4 regions of the Desulfolutivibrio sp. genome follow, and region 4 is predicted to be linked to each of the others. Evidence: predicted binding sites of a transcription regulator. Region 4 holds the regulator's gene; each other region holds the start of a gene.

Region 1 (5,827 bases), on a different contig from region 4:
TACGAGCATCATGGATTCATGCGGCTGGTAAGCCGCCCGGGGACGCTTTTCCTCCCCCTGGCCACGGTGCAAAAGGCCCTGGACCTTTGACTCCGGTCTGACGCCGCCGCCCCGTGCCCCTATTGCAAGGCGTCGGGCGGGTCGCACCAGATGCCGTCGCCCTCCACATCCCGGGCCACCACGCCGCCGCCGAAGGGCGCGCGTCGTAAAATCTCCGTCACCAGCGGATTGAGCCCCTCCCGGGACAGGGCCGACACCGGGATGGCCCCGGGGAAGCGCGACAGCAACTCGCGCCCGGCCTTCTCCTCCATCCGGTCCCACTTGTTCATGACCAGGATGCGGGGGATAGTGTCCAGGCCAAGGTCGCGCAAAATCTCCTCCACGGCCCGGATCTGGTGCAGCACCTCGCGGTGGGAGGCGTCGGCCACCTGGACGAGCAGGTCCGCCGACTCGAGTTCCTCCAGGGTGGCCCGGAAGGCCTCCATGAGTTCCTTGGGCAGCTCCCGGATAAACCCCACGGTGTCCGTCAGGATGACCTCGCGTTCGCTGGGGAAGCGCAGCCGCCGGGTGGTGGGGTCCAGGGTGGCGAACAGGCGGTTTTCGGCCAACACCTCGGACCCGGTGAGGGTGTTGAGCAGGGTGGATTTCCCGGCGTTGGTGTAGCCCACCAGCGACACCACCGGCAGCCCGGCCCCGGATCGTCCGGCCCGGGCCGCCGCCCGGCGCTTGCGCAGCCCGGAAAGCTCGTTTTTGATGCGCGCGATGCGCTCCCGTATGCGCCTGCGGTCGATCTCAAGCTTGGTCTCGCCCGGGCCCCGGCCGCCGATGCCGCCCATGAGCCGGGACATGGCCCGGTCCTGCTTGACCAGACGGGGCTGGAGATATTTGAGCTGGGCCATCTCCACCTGGAGCTTGCCCGAACGGGTGCGGGCGTTTTGGGCGAAGATGTCCAGGATGAGCTGGGTGCGGTCCAGGATTTTGAGCTCCGTGACCTCGGCCAGGTTGCGGATCTGGCTCGGGACCAGTTCGTTGTCGAAGAGAAGCGTCCCGGCCCCGCTGCGCAGGGCCACGATCTCGATTTCGGCCAGCTTGCCCTTGCCCAGGATGAATTTGGGGTTGACCTTGGCCACCCGCTGCACCACCCGATCCGCCACAAGAAGGCCGGCCGTGTCGGCCAGGGCGGCCAGTTCGTCCAGGGAGGCCTCCATGTCCTCCCGGGGCGCGTCCGAGACGCACACCAGGACCGCCAACTCCCGGCCCGCCTCGCCATGGGCGGCCAGGCTTTCCCCCTCCCGCGACAGTTCGTCTTCCAGGGCCAGGGCCTGGGCCGTGAAATCCGTATCCACCTTGTCCCAGTCCGCCGGGGGCAGCAGGCGGTAGGGTTCCTTGGAGGCCGTCGGAGGCAGCAGATGGGCGGAAAAAAGGGTGCGCGGCGCGGCCGCCTGGTCCACGGTCAGGGCGGCCACGCTGTCGAGGCGCAAGAACAGCATGTCCGTCAGGTCTTCTTCCGACAGGGGCTCTTCGGAAAGGTGGGTGTGCAAAAGGCGCAGGCCCCGCAGGCGTCCGGTCCCCATGCGGGAGCGGGCCAGTTCGGGGATGTAGATGCCCTTTTGCTCGCCCACGATGACCATGGACGGCCGACCCTTGCGGTCGATGAGCAGGCCGATCTGGCGGCTGATCCCGGCGCTTAGGACCGCCAGTTCCCGGGCCTGTTCGAGGGTGTAGCCGCCCTGGCCCGGATAGCGACGGGTCAGGAGGCGCTCCACGGCGCGCAGTTGGCTGGGCTTTAAGCCCGCAGTGTTTCCCTGGACTTTGGAGGCGATGGCGGTGTCCCTGTTGTGGGTTGCGGCGCGGTCAGCGGGCCATGTAGGAGGCGATCATGGCGTCGTATTCCGAGGTCAGCTTGAAGGTGGCGGCGGCCATGTCCCGGCGAAGCGGCAGGCCGACATGGAAATCCTTGTCCGCAAGTTCGCGCTGCACCCGGGAATAGCAGCCCGGGCCGGGAACCACCAGGACGCTTTGAAAGTTTTTGGCCGAGGCCCGCAGCAGGGTGGGGCCGCCGATGTCGATGCGTTCCACCATGTCGGAAAGCGACAGCCCGGCCTTCAGGGCGTCGGCGAAATTGTAGAGGTTGACGCACACCAGGTCGAAGGCGGCCAACTGGTGCTTGGTCAGGGTGCGCCGGTGCTCGGGATTGTCCTTGTCGGCCAGGATTCCGGCGTGGATGTGGGGATGCAGGGTTTTGACCCGGCCGTCGAGAATCTCGGGGAACCCCGTCACCCGGCTGACGGAGGTGACGGCCAGCCCGGCGTCCTGAAGGGCCTTGCGGGTGCCGCCGGTGGAGACCAGCTCCACGCCGCCGCGTTGCAAAAATTCCGCGAAAGCCGCCAGTCCGGTCTTGTCGGTGACGCTCAAAAGGGCGCGACGAATAGGGAGAAGATCCATGCCTTTCCTCTGTGCTTTTTGGAAAGGCACTGCCAAATTCGGCCCGCCTTGGCAAGTCGCCCCTTTCGCCAAATATCGGCTTCCGGCCCCCGGGAGCGCTGCCACGGGGGTCGGAAGCCGAACGGGGAGGGGAGATATCGCGGTCGCGCCGTCCGCAGAGGCGTGGGGCCGGGGCATTTTTTCCCAGGGCGGGGCGATCCGCCACCGGGGAGGTTGCTTTCGGCCGCAGTCCTCCCGAACCGCTTATGACGCCGGATGTTAGGCTGCGACCTGGCGCAGCTGTTCCGAAAGCTCCATGGCCGGCTGATTGCCCGGCTCCTGTTCCAGGATGGTCTGGAGTTGCTCCCGGGCCTCTTCATGCCTGCCCAGGGTCATGAGACAACCCGCCAGGGTGAAGCGCACCTCGTTTTTCACCGGGTCCACGGCCAGGTAGTCCTTGAGATGGGGCAGGGCGTCCTGCACGCGGTCATGCGCGTAGGCCAGGCGCACCATCCCGAAAAGGGCCACCAAATTTTCCGGATTTACGGCCAGGGCCATGCCGAAGTGGGTGAAGGCGGCGTCGATCTCGCCGCGCTCCATCTCGATGAGCGCCATGCCCGCATAGGACCGGTCGCCGGGTTCCAGGTCGGCCGCCTTGCGGTAGTGCCCCATGGCCAGATCCAATTCGCCGCGCTGCACGGCGATGGTGGCCAGGCCCAGGTGCGGTTCGGCGTAGACGCCGTCATCGCCCATGGCTTTGTGGTAGTACTCTTCGGACTTGTCCAGGTCGCCCATGAACAGGTAGCACTCGCCAAGTTCCTTGTTGATTTCGTAATCCAGTTGACCGCTCATTGCGTGTCCCCTCCGTGGCATTCGAGGTCTGCGGCCTGCGTCCATGCATTGTTTGGTCCGCACCTCTTTTCGCCGTCCCCGTGCCGGGACAGCCGAAGGAACGTCTCCCCGTTCCCCTACCCTTGTCCGCCCGGAAAGCGCGATCCGGGACCCGTTTTTTCCGGGCAAGCCCACTCATGCAACGCCCATGCCACAAGCAGATTCTTCCCCCTGCCGGGCGGCGGAGGCCCGGGGTGGGCCGGGCGGTGTCGAGAATTCATTTTATACATGTATTACAGAATGTTGGAGTCGTGGAACGGGAATTGCTTTGTGCCCTGCGAATCACGTGTGGCGCGCCGCCGGATAACAGGGCGGCAGGAAGCCTAACGAGGGAGCAAACACCTATGAAATCCTTGTTTCCAGACAATGTGGGCCTGGTGGGAAAGGTGCTGGATCTGCACCTGGAACGTCAAAATGTCGTCATGTCCAATCTGGCGAACATCGATATCCCGGCCTACAAGGCCAGGAAGATAGACTTCGAAGGCGAGTTGCAAAAGGCCCTGGACCGTGACGGCAAGGGAAAAATGACCCGCACCGCCAGCGGTCACATTCCATCGGCCTTTGATGCGTCAAATTTCGAAGGCGAGCTGTCGAAAAAATGGAAACCCCAGGTGGTCGCCGGGCTCGACGCGGTGGACATGGACAAGGAAATGGCCGTGATGGCCAAAAACACGCTCATGTACAACGCCCTGTCGGACATCGCCCGGCGCAGTTTCGAGGGCATGCAGAAAATCATCGCCGAGGGAGGCAAGTAACATGGACTTCTCGACAGCACTGGACATCGGCTCGTCGGCGTTAAGCGCCCAGCGCACCAATTTGAACGTCATTTCCATGAACCTGGCCAACATCCGTTCCACCAAGACGGTCAACGGCGAGGGGCCCTACCAGCGCAAAAGCGTGGTCTTCGAATCCACCCCCGTGGATTCCCCCTTTTCCAAGGCCATGCAGGGCGCCCTGGACCGGGATCTCTCCGGGGTCAAGGTCACGGGCGTGGTCAACGACAACCGTCCCCCCCGTCTGGTCTTCGAGCCAGGGCATCCCGACGCCGACGAAAACGGCTATGTGGCCTATCCCGACATCAACGTGGTGGAGGAAATGGCCAACATGATCACGACCATGCGGTCCTATGAGGCCAGCGCGGCCTCCATCAGCACCACCAAGTCCATGTTTTCCAAGGCCTTGGAAATCGGAAGATAAAGGAGAAATCCCATGGCCATCTCCCCTGTAGCGATTTCCGCCTACAAAAACGCCCTGACTTCGGCCAGTCGTATCGATACGAAGGTCGCCGAAAGTCTGGCCAAGCCCGCCATGCCCGGGCAGTCCTTCATGGACACCCTGCAAAGCTCCATCGAGAACGTCAACGCCATGGAGACCAAGAAGGCGGACATGATCCAATCCTTTGCCTCCGGCGAGACCCAAAACGTCCATGAGCTGATGATCCATCTGCAAAAGGCCAGTCTGGCCATGGGCATGACCACCGCCGTGCGCAGCAAGGTCATGGAGACATACAAAGAGCTGGTGAAGATGCAGTTTTAGGCCGACATTTCCAATAACCAGACCACTTTCGGAGAAGACGCATGCCCCCCGCCATCGCCAAATATTGGGACAAAATCGCCCGCTTCTGGTCCGACCGCACCCTGGCCCAACGCATCCTGGTCGGCGGGCTGGCCGCCTCGGTGGTCCTGGCCTTTTTGCTCATGCTCTTTTTTCTCAACCAAGTGGAATACCGGGTGCTGTATTCCCGGCTTTCCCCGGAAGACGCCGCCCGGGTGACGGAGCAACTTCAGGCCTCGAAGATTCCCTACAGGATCCAGGATAACGGGGCGACCCTCCTGGTGCCCGAGGACATGGTCTACGAACAGCGCCTGCGCATCGCCGGGGAAGGGGTCATGCACGGCTCGGGCGTGGGCTTCGAGCTTTTCGACGAACTCAAGGTCGGCCAGACGGATTTCGTCCAGCGCATCAACTACCAACGGGCCATGCAGGGCGAACTGTCCCGGACCATCGGCGAGTTTCCCCAGGTGGAAAAGGTCCGCATCCATCTGGTTTTGCCCCATAAGAGCCTTTTCATCGAGGACCAGAAGCCAGCCTCGGCCTCGGTGGTCCTGACGCTCAAGCAGGGGCAGCGCCTGGACAACAAGCAGCTCCTGGGCATCGTCAACCTGGTGGCCATGTCCGTCGAAGGGTTGACGCCCGACCGGATCACCATCACCGACACCAACGGCCTGGTGCTGTATCAGCCCACCGGGGACAGCACCATGGAAGGCATGACCACCTCCCAATTGGAATACAAGACCACCTACGAAGCCAACCTGGAAAACCGCATCGAGCAACTGCTCACGCCCATCGTGGGCCCCGGCCGGGCCATGGTCAAGGTCAACGCCGACCTGGATTTCAACCAGCGCACCATCCGCAAGGAGTCCTACGACCCCGACGCCACCGTGGTGCGCAGCGAGCAGCGCAGCGAGGAATCCACCTCCGGTTCGGCCATGGTCGAGGATGCCGCCATCAC
Region 2 (5,827 bases), on a different contig from region 4:
GGGCCGGTGCCCCAGGCGTAGACGGCCTTGGCCGAGGCGTCCATGACCCGGGGGTCGTGGCTTAAGCCCAAATAATCATTGGAGCCGATCATCACCAGACGCTTCCCGGCCACTTCCACTTCAGACCCCCAGGTCTTGGAGGTGGGACGGAAATAGGGGTTGATGCCCTGACTGGCGATCTCGGCATGCAGCGCGTTAAAATGCTCGCAACGTTTGCTTAGTCTCATGGCGTTCCGGTACACCCCGGCGAGATGGTTTTGGATGATCCGCCGTGTCCGTCCGGGCTTTCGCAGGGAGGGACGGATCTCCGCGCCTGGGGCGGGTATCTGTGCTAAGGCGTATCGCGCCTACGAACATCGCGCGATCATGATGAAGCACGCTTCCTTACGTCAAACAGCGCGCCAAGGCAAGCCCGACGGGCCATGCCGCCGAACCCGGCGTTATCCGGAAAGAGGATGGAGCACCTCGCGGACATTACGCTCAAGCTGGTGCACGAGCCGTTCGAGGGCCATCCTGGCCCGCCCCCACTGGGAAGGATGGGTGCGGGTGTAGAAATATTCGTCGTCCGCCGTGGCCAACACCAGGGAATAATTACGCAACCACTGACCACGTTTCCTGCTCCACTCCAGATAGATCCAGGCGAACTCCGTCCCGCCGTCGGCGGCCCGGCACCGGGCCGAACCCCAGACGTAGGCCTCGCCGCCACGCTGCACCTGGCGGTATTTGAGGAAGTCGAAGTCCTCGAAAACCAGTCCCTCGGCATGGGCCAGACCCTTGGCCGCGAAGACGGCCGCCTCGCGGTACTGGTCCTTGGAAAAGCCGTCAAGCCTCCAGGCCGGGAAATACCAGGCCCCGAACCAGATCAGGAGCCCGGCGGCGAGAGCCGCCAGACAGGCCAGCCCGGCCGCCAGCAGGCCGACGCCCCGGCGCAGGCTCATGGCGCGGCTCCCGTGGCCTGGGCGCCTTCGCCGGGCGCGGGCGCGGTCAGCCCGAGCTCCATGCGCCAGCCCTGGCGTTCAAGGGCCAGCATCCGGTCAAGCCGCTCACGGGCCATGACCGCGTAGTCGGCGTCCCGCTCCCGAACGGCCAGCCGCCGGTTCACGGCCCGGCGCAGGGACTCCTCGTTGATCATGGCCGGGTCCGGGGTGCGGCCCTGGCTTAAGAGCTCCTCCAGCCGGACCCGCACGGCCTTGGCCGAGGCGTCGTTGAAATCCAGATGGCGCTCTTTCATGATCAGGGAATTTTCCGCGTCGTTGACCATGCCGCTGAAGAAGCGTTCGGGCGTGACGTGGCTGGCGAATTCCGGGGTGCGCCCCAGGCCCTTCCAGACGGTCAGGACCAGGGCCGCGAAGACCAGGATTTTCAGGGCGCGTTCGAAGGTGAAACCGGTCATGGCGGTCACCCCCCGGCCTTTTTGCGGTAGATGGTCAGGGGCAATTGGGGCGGCTCCACAGGGATGAAGGCGTGGTAATAGGGATCGGCCCGGTTGCCGAAGTCTTCGTCGGGCCAGGGCAGTTCCAGGCGTTCGTAGTCGCGCTCGAGGTCCAGGGTATGCACGAAGGCCCGGGCCGGGAAGAGCAGGCGGTCCCGGTTGACCCGCACGGAGCGGCGGATGAGCACCCATTCGGGCTTCTCCTCCGGGGCGGGCGGCCCCTGAAGGCCCCCCAGAACCCGCAGTCCGGTATAGAACTGAAGAGGCAGGTCGCCGTATTCGGCCAGAATGGTGTCGCCTGGCCGGGCGTGTTCCTTGAAAAAGGCGATGATGTTGGCGTTGACGTCGGGGTAGCCGGAAAAAAGCTCGGTGAGGTAGAGCTTCAGCGGAAAATTGGGAGACGTCAGCATCCGGAAATCGTTTTGCCAGGGACGGTTGATGAGCTTGGTGCGTTCCAGGGGGTACAGGTGCAGCCAGTTGGTCAGGGCGATCAACAGCAGAAACGCCAGCCCCGACGGCCTGGACCAGCGCCACAGCCGCATCCCGGCCCAGGCCAGAAGGATGGCGCACAGGGGATAGAGGTGCACGATGTAGCGGTGGAAGCGCTGGGGCACCAGGGCCAGAAGCAACAGGCTCATGACCGTCAGCAGGGCGCAGAACAGGACAAAGCGTTCGGCCGGGTCCGTGGGGCGCTCAAGGAAGACGAAAAACCGCCGCCAGCGCCAGGCCAGAACCGCCAGCACCGGCAAGGGGATCATGAACATGATCAGGTCGGCGAAATAGATCATGAGGTTTTCGGGCACGAGGATGATGTCGAACATGCTGCTTTGCGAGCCCAGTCGGTACATGAAAAGTCCGGGGATCACCAAGGCCATGGTCGCGATCATGAGCAGGCCCAGCCGTTTGATGTCCAGGCGTTCATGATACAGAAGGATGGCGCAGGCCAAAGCGCTCGGGACGAAACTTAAAAAAAGCAGATAGTTGGCGTGAAACAAAAGCCCCATGGATAGGGCCATGCCCAAAAGTGGGCCGTTTTTGCGCCGCCAGTCGCTGAAAAAGGCGTAGATGGCCGTCAGGGTCAAAAGCGTGCCCATGCTGTAATAGCGGCCCTGGCGGCAGAACAGGAGAAACGGCACGGTCAGGGTCAAAAGTCCGGCGGACAGGGCGGCCCAGGCTGGATTGCTGAAAAAGCGCAGGATGAGCAGATAGGTCGCGGCCACGCTCAAAAGCCCGGCCAGGGCGAAGAAAAACCGGTCTCCGGCGGCGTTTTCCCCGAAACAGGCGATGCCCGCCGCCGACATATAGATCTGAATCCACGGCGACCACCGCCAGACATGGCCGTCGCCCGGGTTGTATTCCCGGGCCTCTTCCTGGGAGATGAGGTTTTTGCCGTCAAAGGCCCGGGGCAGTCCGTCGCTGAGCACGGTCTGGGCCAGCCGGGAGGTCTCGGCCTCGTCCTGCCACAGGGGGCGCTGTCCCAGGTTGTAAAAAATGAGAAAGGCCGCCACGGCCAGGATGCACAGGGGGAGCGGACGCAAGAGTCCCCACAGGGCGCTTTGGGTGTCGGGAATGGGGATGGCGTGTCGGGGTGTTTTCATGGAAATCCTGGCGCGCCGTGCGCGCGAAGCGCCGCATAATACGATTTGGCGGCAAAGACAACCAAGGGCCTCGAAAAGCGGCAGGCCCCGGCCCGCCCCGGGCCGAAGGGGGGCCGGGTCGGGAGCAACGGGGGGGTTGACAGGGCCGGGTTTTTTGGGATTAGTTCCCCATTTCACCGCGTCGCGCCGCATCGCGGCGTGGCCGGCTCCACTATCGCCCGGCCCATCCTACGCCGAGAATACGACCTCCCCGGAGAAAATCCCATGCTCAACGGAAAAAAAGTGGTGGTGGTCATGCCCGCCTACAACGCGGCCGCCACCCTGGAACGCACCTGCTCCGAAGTCCCCAGGGACATTGTGGACGAGATCCTTTTGGTGGACGACTGCAGCCGCGACAACACCGTCGAAGAGGCCCGGACCCTTGGCCTGCGCTGTTTCTGCCACGAAAAGAACTGGGGCTACGGCCGCAACCAGAAGACCTGCTACAGCGAGGCCTTAAAGCTCGGGGCCGACGTGGTCATCATGGTCCACCCCGACTACCAGTACACCCCGAAGATCATCCCGGCCATGGCCAACCTGGTGGCCAGCGGCGAGTACGACGCCTGCATCGCCTCGCGCATCCTGGGCGGCACGGCGCTTCAGGGCGGCATGCCCCTCTATAAATACGTGGCCAACCGCTTTCTGACCCTGGCCCAGAACATCATGATCAACGCCAAGCTTTCGGAATACCACACCGGATACCGGGCTTTCTCCCGGGAGGTGCTGGAGACCCTGCCCCTGTGGGAGAACTCCGACGACTTCGTCTTCGACAACCAGATGCTGGCCCAGACCGTCTACTTCGGGTTCCGCATCGGCGAGGTGTCGTGTCCGACCAAGTATTTCGAGGAGGCCTCCTCCATCAATTTCTCCCGCAGCGTGACCTACGGCCTGGGCGTGCTCAAGACCTCCATGGAATTCCGGCTTCAGAAATGGGGGCTGGCCAGCTATCCCTACTTCGATAAAAAGGGCCGTGGGCTTTTGAGCCCCACCCCGCCCTATTATACGGATAAGTCCCCGGACGTCCCGCAATAGCTGCCATGTCTCGCCCTCCGGCGTTGTCCGGAGGGCGGAGATCCTGCGGGCGGCGGGCGCCCGCCGAACGTGCCCGCCGTTCCACTGCCCGGGCCGGGAGGTCGTAACCGTCAGATCCCGGCCTTCCTTTTTTGCCGGGCCCGCCCTTGTGGCGAGCCCGCCCCCGCGTCGTGACGCGACGCCCCTCCCAACGTCCCCGGGCCATGCCCTGGCGGTGTCGGCCCGGAACTTTTGGCCGACGGCTGGACCAATTCTTGCTTCGCATCTCCCGAAGCCGTACACCCATGGTGGAAAACCCGCAGGATCGGACATGTTTCGTTTCAGTCTCCAAAAGGTTCTGGACTACCGGACCCAGCTCGAAGAGCAGGCCAAGATGGAACTGGCCAAGGCCCTGCATGTTCAATTGACCAGAGAGAAAGCCGTGCGCGACCTGCGCGAGGTGATCGCCGTCCACACGTCCGCCCTGGAAGGGAAAACCGACGTCACCCCGGCCGATTTGTGGTTGTGGCGGGTGTACAAGGAACGTCTGGAGATGGACATTCTCATGGCCGAGGAGGATCTGCGGCAGGCCGCCGCAGAGGTGGCCCGGCGCCGGGATACGGTGGTGGCGCGATCCACGGATCGCAAGCTTTTGGACAAACTCAAGTCCAACCAGGCCACACGCCACGCCCGTGAAGAAAGCCTGAAGGAGCAGAAGCAAAATGACGAAATGGCAGTCGTCAGACATGGCGCCGGACACGGAGCTTAGGCGGACCCAAGACCCGGATGGGCGTCTTCGCCGTCCTGCGGGCACACGTCCCAGGGGACTTCCCAAGCTTTCCAAGGTGCTTGCGGCCTTGACCATGCTTGCCGCTATCAAGCTGGGGGTACTTCTCTTCATGGGCATCGATGCGTTGGTTCCGGATTCGGCCAGCCGCGGGGACGGGCACATGGTGGTGGCTTCGGTCATGACCGTGCCCCCGGCCATGGCCCAGACCCAGAAGGCCCCGGAGACGCCCAAGGCGGCTCCGGCCGAGACGCCCGCCCCGTCCGGTCCGCCGGGGGTTCTGGATTGGCAGGAGCTTGGCGAACGCAAGGACGATCTCGACCGCCGGGAACAGGCCATCGCCGACATGGAGGCCAAACTTGACCAGCGGGTCAAGGATCTGGCGGCCTTGGAGGCCAGCCTCAAGACCATGCTCGACCAGGCCCAACAGACCAAGGACGAGAAACTCAAGCACCTCATCGACGTGTATACCAATATGAAGCCCAAGCAGGCCGCTGCGGTTTTGGAGAGCCTGGACGACCGCATCGCCGTCAAGATTTTGGCCGGGATGAAGGGGCGTCAGGCCGGAGAGATCCTGACCGGCGTTTCCGCCAAGAAGGCGGCCAGCCTTTCCGAACAGCTCACGCGCCTGCAACTGCCCATGGATGTGCCCACTCCGGGTTCCCCGAACGGACAGTAGGGGTGAAGACACGCCGATAGCGCGGGAATAAACCATGGAAACCCTGAACATCCGTACCGGCAAGCGCCAGGAAATGATCCCGGTCACCCGCCAACTCCAGGAGTTGGCGGCGTCCGGGGATACGCCGACGGCATCCTGGTGGTGCATTGCCCCCATACCACCGCCTGCCTGACCATCAACGAAAACGCCGACCCCGATGTCGTCACGGACATGCTGGCGGCGCTTTCCGCCCTTGTCCCCCGCAGCGGCCCCTATCGCCACGCCGAAGGCAACAGCGACGC
Region 3 (5,827 bases), on a different contig from region 4:
CTGAGGAGGTGCTGCTTGACGTCCGAAAGTTTAGCAGCTAAACAGACTCCATGCGCGACTTCGACGACGTGATGCCCATTTTCATGACCCTTGGCGCGGTGCTGACCGGCTTCGCCCGCATCGAGCGCAGGCCCGTGGACTTCGGCCTGGGCGTGACCCTGTATCCCGCCGAGGTGCACATGCTCTCTGCCCTGGACCTCTCGGACGGGGCGGGCGTGACCGAGCTTGCGGCCTCCTGCGGGGTCACCAAGGGGGCAGTGTCCCAGATGGTCAAGCGCCTGGCCGCCAAGGGCCTGGTCGCCCGGGAGGCGGACGAAGCCCGGGGCCGGGTGGTCCTGACCCCTTTGGGCGCCGCGGTCAGCCAGGCCCATTTCGAATTTCACAAGGCCCACGACAAGGAATTCCTCGACTATCTGCGTGGCCTTTCGGATCGCGATTTCGCCGTGTGCCGGGAGATGTGTCGCCGCATGAAGGCCTGGATGGAGGCCTATCCCGAATAGCCCCTTTTTTGTCCAAAGGGTTTAGCGGCTAAACACTGTGACCCAACAGGAGACACCCATGGCGCTTGTTACTCCCACCACCTCGTTTGAACCCATCGAATCGATATTGTACGCCTCCACCCTCGCCAAGGGGCTCATGGCCGCCCTGGACCTCGATATCTTCGGCCAGTTGGCCCAGGGCGACAAATCCGCCGGGGAGCTGGCGGCGGCCACCGGCACGCAGCCGGATCGCCTGGAGGCCCTGCTCGACCTGCTCACCGCCCGGGGCGTTTTGGTAAAGGCAGCAGCAGGCTACGCCAATTCGCCTGCGGCGGCGGAATACCTCACGCCGGACAGGCCGCTTTACCAGGGCCGGGCCATGGCCTTGAACATGCAGTTCTTCGCTCCCCTGGAAGCGGACCTGACGACGGCCCTGCGCCGAAAGGAAAGGGAGCGGCACGAGGTCGACGCCGCCTGGGCCATGGAGGAGGTCATGGAGGGCACGGCGGGCCATGCCAAAAGCGGGGCGCTCGTGCGGGTGACCCGCCTGGCCTCGGCCTTGCCGGGCTTTGCGGCCATGCGGACCATGGCCGACGTGGGCGGCAACCACGGCGAATTCACCATGGCCCTTTTGGACGAAAACCCGAAGCTGGTCGGGACGATTTTCGATCTGCCCCATGTGGCCCCGTTGTCCGAGGCCCGTTGCCGAGCGCGCGGCTACGGAGATCGGGTGACGGCCGTCTCCTTCGACCTGCGCACGGACGCCATCGGCAAAGACGCCTTCGATCTGGCCCTGGCCTCGCACGTCCTCTACGGGGTGGCCGAGGATTTGGAGCGCAGCGTGGGCACGGTGGCGACGGCGCTTCGGCCCGGAGGCTGGATGGTGTCGCACCATTTTGCGCCCGGGGGCCGTGATGCGGTGAGCGAGGCCGGGCAGGAGCTTTTGACGCGGCTGGCCGGATATCCCACGCATTTTTTGCCCCTGGAGACGATAAAGGGGGCCATGGCCCGGCAGGGCCTGGGGGACTTCGTGGTCGAGGCGGCGGCCCCGCCCCTGGGCGGCGGCCTCATCGTGGCCGGACGCAAGGGGTAGGCTGGCGGCCGCGAGGGGAACGGGCACAAGGCTGGAAAAGAGAGCCGCGATGTCGTATGGCATGCAAAACAGGCGGAAAGGCGACCTGCGCCGCAGTCGTGCCATGCGGCGGCGGGACGTTTCCCAGGAGGATTCGGAATGAAGCCCTGGAAGCGCATCGTGGCGTTGAGTCTGGCGGTGGTCTTTGTGGCGGGAATGCTCGGATGCGCCGGGGCCAGTTCCCCGGGCTCCAAGCAGGCCGAAATCTTCAAGCGGATGCAGACCTCGCATCGAAACAATTAAAAAAACGTCGAAAGACCGCTCCCTGGCGGTCTTTCGACGTGATATTCTGCGCGGAGGGTTTGCTGCGCCCGGACGATCCTCCCACCCGGTTTCCCGGGCCTCCCCGGTCGGGTCGTCCGAGCCGCTATCGTCTTAGCCGCCGATGCCGGTGTTGATTTCCTCGAAGGTGCTGCGAAGCGTGGTGCCCAGGGTGGTCACGGCGAGCACGATGACGGCGGCGATCAGCGAAGCCAGAAGTCCGTATTCCACTGCCGAAGCCCCTTCCTCATCACGCACGAAGTTCATGATCTTGTTCAACATGGCCGTTCTCCTTTTATCGAATTTGAAATTTTTCCCTTGTGGATGACTCTCTTAAAGCAACCGCCGTGCCGGGCGGCGTCAATGGGAGAAAAAAGATGGGTCGCCGTATGGGCGTCCTGGATAACGACATGAAAAACAGCGTGTTGGAGAATACCTTCCCTGGCCGGGCCGCCGACCGGGGGCAGGAATCCGAGCTGAACGTTCCACGGATCATGGAACAGCAAAACGGCGGGAGTCCGGAAAGGGGCCAGGGCCAAGGCTTTTGCCGCAAGTGCCGGGATGACGGCGGGAGGGCGAAATATTCCACGAATCGTGGACTGTGCGATTTTTGCGGGAGCAGTGCCGGAAGATTCTTTTTTGTCTGGGATCACAGCCTGTTAGGTGGCCGGAGAAATCCTTCCGGCCTTTCCTGAACCAAACGCGCGCCTGTGCGTGCCGCACCTGGCGGGCCTTTTGCCGATGTGAGCGGGGCGGCTGCTCCACGGATCGTTGAAAAGGGGATGGGGCCGACCGCCATGGGCCAGCCCCAGGCTGAATCAGCGTAGCGGGGTGAAGCGTTCGGGACGTCCCAGCAGGGGTTTTCCGGCGGCATGGGCCAACCCCGAAAGCATCCCCGAGAAGACGAGTTGGTGCAGGGGATAGGTGGCGTACCAGTAGAGGAGCCCGCCCAGGCCCCGGGGCAGGAACCGGGAATGGGCGGTGAGTTCGGTCTGGTTGTCGCCCACGCGCAGCAGTTGAAATTCCAGCAGGGCCTCGCCGGGAAGTTTCATTTCGGCCAGAAGGACCAGTCGGCGGTTTTTCTCCACGGTCAGGATGCGCCAGAAGTCCAAGGGGTCGCCCACGCGCAGGTTGTCCGGGAAAATGCGCATCCGGCGCAGGCCCACCCCGCCGAAAAGCTTGTCCAGAAATCCCCGCAGCCGCCACAGCATGTCGCCGTAATACCAGCCGGTTTCCCCGCCGATTTTGGCCAGGGCGCGCCATAGGTCTTCCGGTTCCGAGGCGATGCGCACCCGGTAGCCGCATTGCAGCACCGTGCCCCCGGCATAGGGCGCGTCGCCCACGGTCAGCCATTCGGGCGGCGCCACGCACCCGGCGTCGGTGCAGCAAGTCTCCACCGTGTTCTGGCGGATTTTCTCCAACGCCCGGGCGATGGTCTCCCGGCAGGTGCGCAGATTCTGGGGGATGATGTCCCGGATGGCGTGATCCTGGCAGACGACCTCATTGCGTAGGCCCTCCACCAGGGGGATGACCAGGGAGGCCGGGATGGGGGTGACCAGTTGCGCCCAGTAGCCCGAAAGTCGGGGGGTCATGACCGGCACGGGGATGATCAGGCGGCGCGGCAGCCCGGCCTCCTCGGCGTAGATGCGGAAGAGATCCTGGTAGGAGAGCACGTCAGGGCCGCCGATGTCGAAGGTGCGGCCCAAGGTGCGGGGTTCGTCCAGGCAGCCCGTGAGGTAGCCCAGGACGTTGGTGACGGCGATGGGCTGGCAGCGGGTGCGCACCCAGGCCGGGGTGAGCATGACCGGCAGGCGGTCGCCCAGGTAGCGCAAAAGTTCGAAGGAGGCGCTGCCCGAGCCCAGGATCATGGCCGCACGCAGATGGGTCAGGGGGACGCCGCCGTGGGACAGAATCAGCGCCACCTCGTGGCGGGACTTGAGGTGGTGGCTTAAATCCTCCCGCTCTTCGCCCAGTCCCCCCAGGTAGATGATGCGCGTGAGTCCCCCTTCCCGGGCGGCCCGGGCCATGATCAGGGCGGCATGGCGGTCGTCGGCGGCGAAGTCGTGCTTGCCGGGACGCATGGAGTGCACCAGATAGTAGGCGGTGTCGCAGCCGCGAAGCGCCGCCCGGGTGGACTCCAGGTCAAAGAGATCGGCGGCGGCCAATTCCACGCCTGGATGGGCGGCCCACGGCCTGGCCCCCAGCTTGTCCAGGGAGCGGCCCACGGCCCGCACCCGGCGTCCGGCGTCCAGGAGCTTGGGAACCAGGCGTCCGCCCACATAGCCGGTGGCGCCTGTCACCAGGATGGGTTTGTCGGTCATTTGGGGGCCTCCGGGAAAGGGTGAGAGAAACCACGGTATCAATCCGGAGGGGGCGTGGCAACGTGAACGGCGAAAGAGACTGCGCCGCAGGGATTTCGTCAGGAGGGCGTGTCGGGCGGCCGACACAGGGCCGCCACCATGCGGCGGATGGTGTCGGTGCTGGCGGGCTTGACCATGTAGCCGTCAAACCCGGTCTGACGGCAGATTTCCCGATGTGCGGGATCGTCATGGGCGGTCAGGGCGATGATCGGGGTCGGCGGCAGACGGCGTTCGCGTTCCATGGCCCGGATGCAGGCCGTGACCTCATGGCCGTCCATGTCCGGCATTTCCAGATCCATGAGCACCATGTCGAACGGGTTTGAAACAAAGAATTCCAGGGCCTGGCGACCGTTGCGCGCCCCTTGGGGTTCGCATCCGGCATGACGCAGGCACATTTCCATGGCCAGCCGGGAGCTTTCACAGTCCTCGGCCAGAAGCACCCGGTAGCGGCCAGTCGCCGCATCGCATGTGTCCGCCCTGTCCCTGTCGTCGTCCATTTTTCGGGCATCCTTGGGTGTCGGTCTCGTTCATCATCAGGTCGCCTGGCGTCGCATCCGGCCGGGCCGGGTACAGAAAATGCGACATAGCGTCAATGCGACGTCATTTCAGCACCCCGTGGGCCATGTTCGTTCCCCGAGAACGGGTCACAACATGTTGTCCCTGGCCGGATATGGCTGCATCGGGCCGGAGGCGTCGCGTCGGTACGGATGAATTAAGCAAGAATCGATCCGAAGAAAAAGGCCGCCCCGGGAGGCGTGGGGCGGCCTTTGATGCAAAGATGCGGAAACAGGCGACGGAAGGCTATTCCCCCAGCATGGACCCGACGACACCCAGCGTCAGGGCCGCCAGGATGCACAGGACGGAAACCAGGATGCCCACCCAGATGACGAAGCGGTGCACGCCGCCAAGTTCGGCGCAACGCATGGCGACGTCCATCCCGGGAAAGGCCTGCTTAAGCCGGACGATATCCGTGCGGGCCTTGCGGTAGCACAGGAAATATCCGACCGCGCCCGAGGCGATCATGACGGCGAAGTTGAGGTATGGGACGAACGACAGCACAAAGACCAGGGCGGCATAGGCATACAGCTTGCGGTACAAGAGCCACCAGAAGGTGAAAAAAAACGCGGACCAGTTCCAGGTGGCCTTGAAGTTGCCAGCCAGATCGTCGAACATTCTGAACCTGGGGAGATATTTGTGTGCCTCCGGGCCGATAAAGGCCACATATTCGTTGTCCGTGACGATGTCCATGGCATGCCTTCCTTTGAGCTTTTTGTTGCTCTCTGTCATAAAACAGGCCACCAGACAACCGGGGACGGACGGAACGGTCATGCCCTGCCCGTTGCTGCCCGCCACGTCCCCACGTACCGAACATTGATGAAAAAGAGGGGAAATCGCATGTATGAGGTCAAGATTGTCGGCGACGCGAGCGTGGAAGGCCCGGATCTGGCGGACCTCGACGTCAATCTCCTGGAGCGCAGCCTGCGCCAGGACATGATCAACCGCCTGGAAGAAGTGGGGCTGATCATCGAGGGCCTTGAGATCAACGTGAAGTTTTTGCCCTAGGTAGGGCCCCGGACGGGCTGGCGTTGCGGTTG
Region 4 (5,827 bases):
CAATGACGCAGCCGTGGAACTGGTCTATGTCAATTCCGAGACCGTCACGCCCCACAACGTGGCCGAAAAGCTGGCCGGGGTGGACGGCATCCTGGTTCCGGGCGGCTTCGGCTCCCGGGGCATCGAAGGCAAGATCGCGGCCATCGAATATGCTCGCACCAAGGGCGTTCCCTTCTTCGGCATCTGCCTGGGCATGCAGTGCGCGGTCATCGAATTCGCCCGCCACGTGCTTGGCCTGGAAGGGGCCAATTCCGAGGAATTCGATGTGACCACGGCCCATCCGGTCATCTATCTCATGAAGGAATGGTTCGATTTCCGCACCAAGAAGATCGAGCGCCGCGAGGCTGACGGCGATATGGGCGGCACCATGCGCCTGGGGGCCTATCCCTGTGCGGTCAAGCCCGCCACCAAGGCCTATGCGGCCTATGGGGAGCTTGAAATCTCCGAACGCCACCGGCACCGCTACGAATTCAACAAGGTCTACGCCAACCAGTTCGAGGAGGTCGGCCTGTCGTTTAGCGGCCTGTCCCCGGACGGCGAACTGGTGGAGATCGTTGAGCTGAAAGACCATCCCTGGTTTCTGGGCTGCCAGTTCCATCCGGAATTCAGAAGCAACCCCATGCGCCCCCATCCCCTGTTCCGGGAATTCATCAAGGCCGCCGTGGCCCGGCGCGAGGCAGGCCACGGCGCTTCCACGTCCGAAAAGTGCCCTCCGTGTCCGGCGGCCAAGGCATGATCCGTCGTGCATCCCGGCCCGGGACGTCATGCGGTGGAGCCAGGCCATGGACCTGATGTCCCGGGCGCGCCGGATCGCGCTTCTGGTTCTGGATGTGGACGGGGTCATGACCGATGGCGGACTTGTGTATGACGCCGCCGGGGCCATCCGCAAACGCTTCCACGTCCATGACGGCCTGGGCATCAAGCTGGCCCAGGAGGCGGGCATCGAAGTGGCCATGGTCAGCGGCCTGGACCAGGGGGCGGCCGCCGCCAGGGCCAGGGAGTTGGGGATTGCCGAATACCACGGCGGCCATCTGCGCAAGCTGCCGATCCTGGAGGACATTCTGGCCCGCAGGGGCCTGGCCTTTGAACAGGCGGCCTTTCTGGGCGACGACTGGGTGGATGCCCCGGTCATGGCCCGGGTGGGGCTGCCCATGGCCGTGGCCGACGCCCAGCCCGAAATTCTGGGCATGGCCCTGTGGATATCCCGGCGTCCGGGAGGACAGGGGGCCGTGCGCGAGGCCATCCGTTTTCTGCTTTCGGCCCAGGGAAAACTCCAGGGGCTGTGGCGAAAATGGGAGCGATAGCCCCGGGGTCTGCGAGTTGCCAGGGCGCGGCGTCTGTGTCATAAATCGCACTACGCAGGCGGCCCAGGCCGTAGGCGTGACGCGGGCGGATGCTGTCTCGCCCGCATGATCTTCAATCGAGAGCACAAGGTACAAACGAGATTCCATGGCGCTGGAACTGCGGCAACAACTCAAACTTTCGCAGCAGTTGGTGATGACTCCCCAACTGCAGCAGGCCATCAAGCTTCTGCAACTGTCCAGGCTGGAGCTCATGGAGAGCATCCAGCAGGAATTGATGGAAAACCCTCTCCTTGAAGAAGTTCTGGAGGAGGAGAAGGGCGACCGGCAGATGGCCGAAGACGATCACGCCCCCAAGCCCGGCGGCGAAGATACGGCCATCGAAAAGGAGCTGATCAAAAACGCCGAATGGGACGACTACCTGGGCGATTTCGCCAGCACGCCGGTCCAGTCCCACCTCCGCGAGACGGAAATTCCCGAGGACGGCATGGCCTTCGACGCCCGCCTGTCCTCCAAGCCCTCCCTGGAAGGCCATCTGGACTGGCAGATGCGCCTGTCGCACTTCACGCAAAAAGAACTGGCCATCGGCGAGGCCATCTGCGGCAGCCTGGATTCTTCGGGATATCTGTCGGCCACGGCCGAGGAACTGGCCCACATGACCGGGACCACGCCGGAAGAGGTGGAGGCCGCGCTGTACAAGGTGCAGCGGTTGGACCCCGTGGGGGTGGCCGCCCGGAGCCCCCGCGAATGCCTGTTGGTGCAGATGGAGGTTCTGGGCCTGACCGATCCCATCCTTGTCGAGATCGTCTCGGAGCATCTGGAAGACCTGGAGGCCCGCCGCTACAAGCCCCTGGTGAAGAAGTTCAAGATCACCATGGAGCAGCTCAAGGTCTATCTGGACACCATTCAGAGCCTCGATCCCCTGCCGGGGGCAAGCTTCGGCTCAAGCGAGCCCATCTTCGTCAGCCCCGACGCCTACATCTACAAATATGGCGACGATTTCATCATCCTGCTCAACGAGGACGGGATGCCGCGTCTCCAGCTCAATTCCATGTATCTCGAAGACGTCATTCCCAAAGGCGACAAGGATCGGGACTACATCCAGGACAAGAAGCGGTCGGCGGAGTGGCTCATGAAGAGCCTTTATCAACGCCAGCGCACCCTTTACAAGGTTCTTGAGAGCATAGTAAAATTTCAGCGGGGATTTTTTGAAGATGGCGTGAACAAGTTGCGTCCGCTCATCCTCAAAGATGTGGCGGAAGACATCAGCATGCACGAATCCACCGTGAGCCGCATCACGTCCAACAAGTATACGGCCACGCCCCACGGCATCTTCGAACTCAAGTTCTTTTTCAACAGTTCCCTGGAGCTTGACGACGGCAGCACCGTGGGTTCGGAATCGGTGAAGGCCACCATCCGGCAGCTTATCGCCGCCGAAGACCCGAAAAAACCCATCAGCGACGAGGCCATCGCGGACATCCTCAAGGAGCGGTTGCAGATCAACATCGCCCGCCGCACCGTGGCCAAGTACCGCACGGCCATGGACATCGCCTCGTCATCCAAGCGCAAGGAAATGTTTTGATTCGCCCGTCACGCCGTGATCCGTCACGGCCGAACATACAGGAGGCGCCCCATGAACATCACGTTCAACTTCAAGAATTTCGAACCATCGGATCATCTTCGCGATTACGCCCGCAAGCGTTTTGACAAACTGACGAAATACATGACCAACACCGATTCCTCCGAGCTCCAGGTGAATCTGAGCGTGGAGAAAACCCGGCAGATGGCGGACATCGTTTTCACCGCAGACCTGTTGCACATCTCGGCTCACGAAGAGTCCGAGGACATGTATTCCACCATCGACCTCATCCTGGACAAGCTCGAGGCCCAGGTGCGCAAGATGCGCGAAAAGCAGAAGGACCGTCGCAAGCGCGCCGAATCCGTGCGATCCGACGTCATCAGCTTCACCGATTCCGCGTCGGGCCCCCGGGAGCGGACCATCATCGAGTCCGAGCATTACCAGCCCAAGCCCATGTCCGTGGATGAAGCGGCCATGCAGTTGGACACCCTGGGGTACGAGTTTTTGGTGTTCCTCAATTCCGAGACCGAGCGGATAAACGTCATCTACCGCCACAAGAAGGGCGATTTCGGGCTCATCGACCCTGGCACCGGCAACTGACGCCGAAAAAAAACGTCCGGGCCATGACCGCATTGGCGGGGAGGTCTTCGGGGAGTAACGCGAAAAAATGAAGCTTGAGGAGTATCTGCGGCCCGAATTCGTCCTGGACGATATGCGGTCCGTACACAAATCCGACGTGTTGGCCGAACTGGTGGCCCCCATCGGCGTGGCCTTTGAAGACTTCGACGTGGACAAGGCCCACCGGGTGCTTCTGGAACGCGAGGCGCTGGGGACCACCGGCATCGGCGACGGCGTGGCCATTCCCCATGGCAAAATGCCCGGACTGTCGCACATCATCATTGTCGTCGGCCGAAGTCTCACGGGCGTCAACTTCGACGCCCTGGACTTTAAGCCGTGCCGTCTTTTCTTTCTGGTCATTGCGCCGGAACATGTGGCCGGGATGCATCTGCGCATCCTGGCCCACATCTCCCGGCTGCTTTCGGAAGAAAGCTTCCGCGAGGCCTTTTTGCATGCCGAGGGACGGCAGGGGCTGTGGCGGGTCTTGACCGAGGCGGCGTAACGCCCTGTCGTGATCCCTGCGCCTGACGGCACGGCCGGGGCGGGTGTCGCCAGAGGCCGTGCCGGTGTGGTGCGACGGTGTGTGTTCTCCGAAAGCGGGAAAGGGGAGACGGCCATGTCCGAACATGTCTTTCCGGTCATCATCCTCACCGGCCTTTCCGGATCGGGGAAGAGCAGCGGGCTCAAGATTTTCGAGGATCTCGGCTTTTTTTGCGTGGACGGCCTTCCGGTCAGCCTGACGCCGGTTCTGATCAAGCTTTTTGCCGGACAGGCCGAAACCCGCTATCGCGGGTTGGCCCTGGGCATGGACGTGCGCCAGGAGGATTTGGACCGGGAGTGGGGCGAGGCCCTGGCCCAGATCAAAAACCGCAGCGCCGACATTCAGATCGTCTTTTTCGAGGCCGACACCAAGGAAATCATCCGCCGCTACGCCACCACCCGGCGGCCGCATCCCCTGGAAAGCAGCAGTCTCGGCCTGGAACGCGCGGTGCATGTCGAACGTGAACGCATGTCGCCCCTGCGCGACGCTGCGGACCTGATTCTGGACACCACCAATTTCTCCATCCATGACCTGCGACGTACCCTCCAGGAGAAGTGGAGCTTTTTATCCGGGAAAAGCGGCCACCTCAAAATTCACATCATGTCCTTCGGCTTCAAGTACGGGCCCCCCGGCGAGGCGGATCTCATCTTCGATCTGCGATTTCTTCCCAACCCCTATTTCGACGCCGCCTTGCGCCCCCTTTCCGGCAAAGACCCGAAAATCGCCCGATACGTCCTGGGCGGCGAACCGGGATGCACCTTTCTGGAAAAACTCAACGACTTTTTGTTGTATCTGGCGCCGCTGTACGCCACGGAAGGCCGCTACCGGCTGGCTGTGGCCGTGGGATGCACCGGGGGCAGACACCGCTCCGTGGCCGTGGCCGAGGCTGTTTTTGACAGACTGTCCAAGGCCGGATACACTGTTTCCCTGGAGCATCGGCATATCGACAAGGATTGACCACGACCTGCCGGATGCGGCCCGGGAGTGCGTATGGCCCGGTATATTCCCCACAACATCCGCAGCCGACCGACCGGAACGACATGAAAGCAGATTCCGCATCCCTCCCCATCGGGGTGGTCATCGCCACCCATACCGATTTTGGCGGCAGGCTGCTCAAAGCCGCTGAATTCATCATCGGCCCCCAGGAGAACTGTCAAAGCATCAGCGTGGACATCTCCCATGAGGTTGAACTGACCCTTTCCGCCATCAAAGAGGCCATTGCGGCCACGGATCGCGGGGCGGGGGTGTTGGTGCTCACGGACATGTTCGGCGGCACGCCCACCAACCTGAGTCTGTCCCTTTTGGGCACCGGCCGCCTGGAGGTCTTGACCGGGGTCAACCTGCCCATGCTGATCAAAATCCTCACCTCTCGAACGACCCCTCTGGAAAAGTTGGCCGTGGACGCCAAACAGGCGGGATGCCAGGGGATCGTGGTGGCGGGGGAGGTGTTGCGCAAGAAGGTGGCTGAGGGCTGACGCCATGCATTTTGTGCGGATCGACAACCGGTTGGTGCATGGCCAGGTCATCGAGACCTGGTTGCCGCACACCCGGGCCCGGATGATCGCCGTGGTCAACGACGAGCTTGCGGGCAACATGTTGCGCCAGGAGATCATGTCCCTGGCCATCCCGGACGGCGTGGACATCGTCTTTTTACCGGTCGCCAAGATGACCGCGTTTTTTTCCGGCAGCGCACGGCAGGACATGGACGCCCTCATTTTGTTTTCCTCCTGCGCCGACGCCCGGGCCGCCTTTGAAAGCGGCTATGGATTCACCTGCCTCAATCTGGGC

Evidence for each region. Region 4 encodes sigma-54, which starts transcription at its own class of promoters, with help from an activator protein. Its sites were predicted from a motif close to CTGGCACGGNNNNTGCTT; they were not measured.
Region 1: flgB (flagellar basal body rod protein FlgB) is a predicted target of sigma-54. The motif match lies at 3,567-3,584, and genes of this name have one in related genera.
Region 2: fliJ (flagellar export protein FliJ) is a predicted target of sigma-54. The motif match lies at 4,344-4,361, and genes of this name have one in related genera.
Region 3: V3572_RS15200 (Flp family type IVb pilin) is a predicted target of sigma-54. The motif match lies at 2,209-2,226, and genes of this name have one in related genera.

Annotation. Positions count from the first base shown of each region.
Region 1 covers NZ_JAZHDB010000224.1:2,405-8,231, forward strand. The annotation lists gene V3572_RS16730 (GNAT family N-acetyltransferase) at 1-90, shown strand, start outside; gene hflX (GTPase HflX) at 120-1,775, opposite strand; gene V3572_RS16740 (IMP cyclohydrolase) at 1,855-2,445, opposite strand; gene V3572_RS16745 (tetratricopeptide repeat protein) at 2,704-3,276, opposite strand; gene flgB (flagellar basal body rod protein FlgB) at 3,660-4,070, shown strand; gene flgC (flagellar basal body rod protein FlgC) at 4,072-4,512, shown strand; gene fliE (flagellar hook-basal body complex protein FliE) at 4,525-4,851, shown strand; gene fliF (flagellar basal-body MS-ring/collar protein FliF) at 4,893-5,827, shown strand, end outside.
Region 2 covers NZ_JAZHDB010000052.1:9,252-15,078, forward strand. The annotation lists gene V3572_RS04115 (aminotransferase class I/II-fold pyridoxal phosphate-dependent enzyme) at 1-227, opposite strand, end outside; gene V3572_RS04120 (hypothetical protein) at 441-938, opposite strand; gene V3572_RS04125 (hypothetical protein) at 935-1,393, opposite strand; gene V3572_RS04130 (ArnT family glycosyltransferase) at 1,399-3,030, opposite strand; gene V3572_RS04135 (glycosyltransferase family 2 protein) at 3,295-4,101, shown strand; gene fliJ (flagellar export protein FliJ) at 4,412-4,849, shown strand; gene V3572_RS04145 (MotE family protein) at 4,944-5,546, shown strand; partial or broken gene V3572_RS04150 (secondary thiamine-phosphate synthase enzyme YjbQ) at 5,581-5,827, shown strand, end outside.
Region 3 covers NZ_JAZHDB010000209.1:28,300-34,126, reverse strand. The annotation lists gene V3572_RS15215 (MarR family winged helix-turn-helix transcriptional regulator) at 51-500, shown strand; gene V3572_RS15210 (methyltransferase family protein) at 559-1,572, shown strand; gene V3572_RS15205 (hypothetical protein) at 1,711-1,854, shown strand; gene V3572_RS15200 (Flp family type IVb pilin) at 1,987-2,154, opposite strand; gene V3572_RS15195 (SDR family oxidoreductase) at 2,691-4,193, opposite strand; gene V3572_RS15190 (response regulator) at 4,292-4,729, opposite strand; gene V3572_RS15185 (DUF2628 domain-containing protein) at 5,034-5,480, opposite strand; gene V3572_RS15180 (hypothetical protein) at 5,628-5,795, shown strand.
Region 4 covers NZ_JAZHDB010000066.1:65,885-71,711, forward strand. The annotation lists gene V3572_RS05115 (CTP synthase) at 1-736, shown strand, start outside; gene V3572_RS05120 (KdsC family phosphatase) at 783-1,304, shown strand; gene rpoN (RNA polymerase factor sigma-54) at 1,450-2,883, shown strand; gene hpf (ribosome hibernation-promoting factor, HPF/YfiA family) at 2,935-3,480, shown strand; gene V3572_RS05135 (PTS sugar transporter subunit IIA) at 3,548-4,000, shown strand; gene rapZ (RNase adapter RapZ) at 4,115-4,996, shown strand; gene V3572_RS05145 (PTS sugar transporter subunit IIA) at 5,080-5,514, shown strand; gene V3572_RS05150 (PTS sugar transporter subunit IIB) at 5,519-5,827, shown strand, end outside.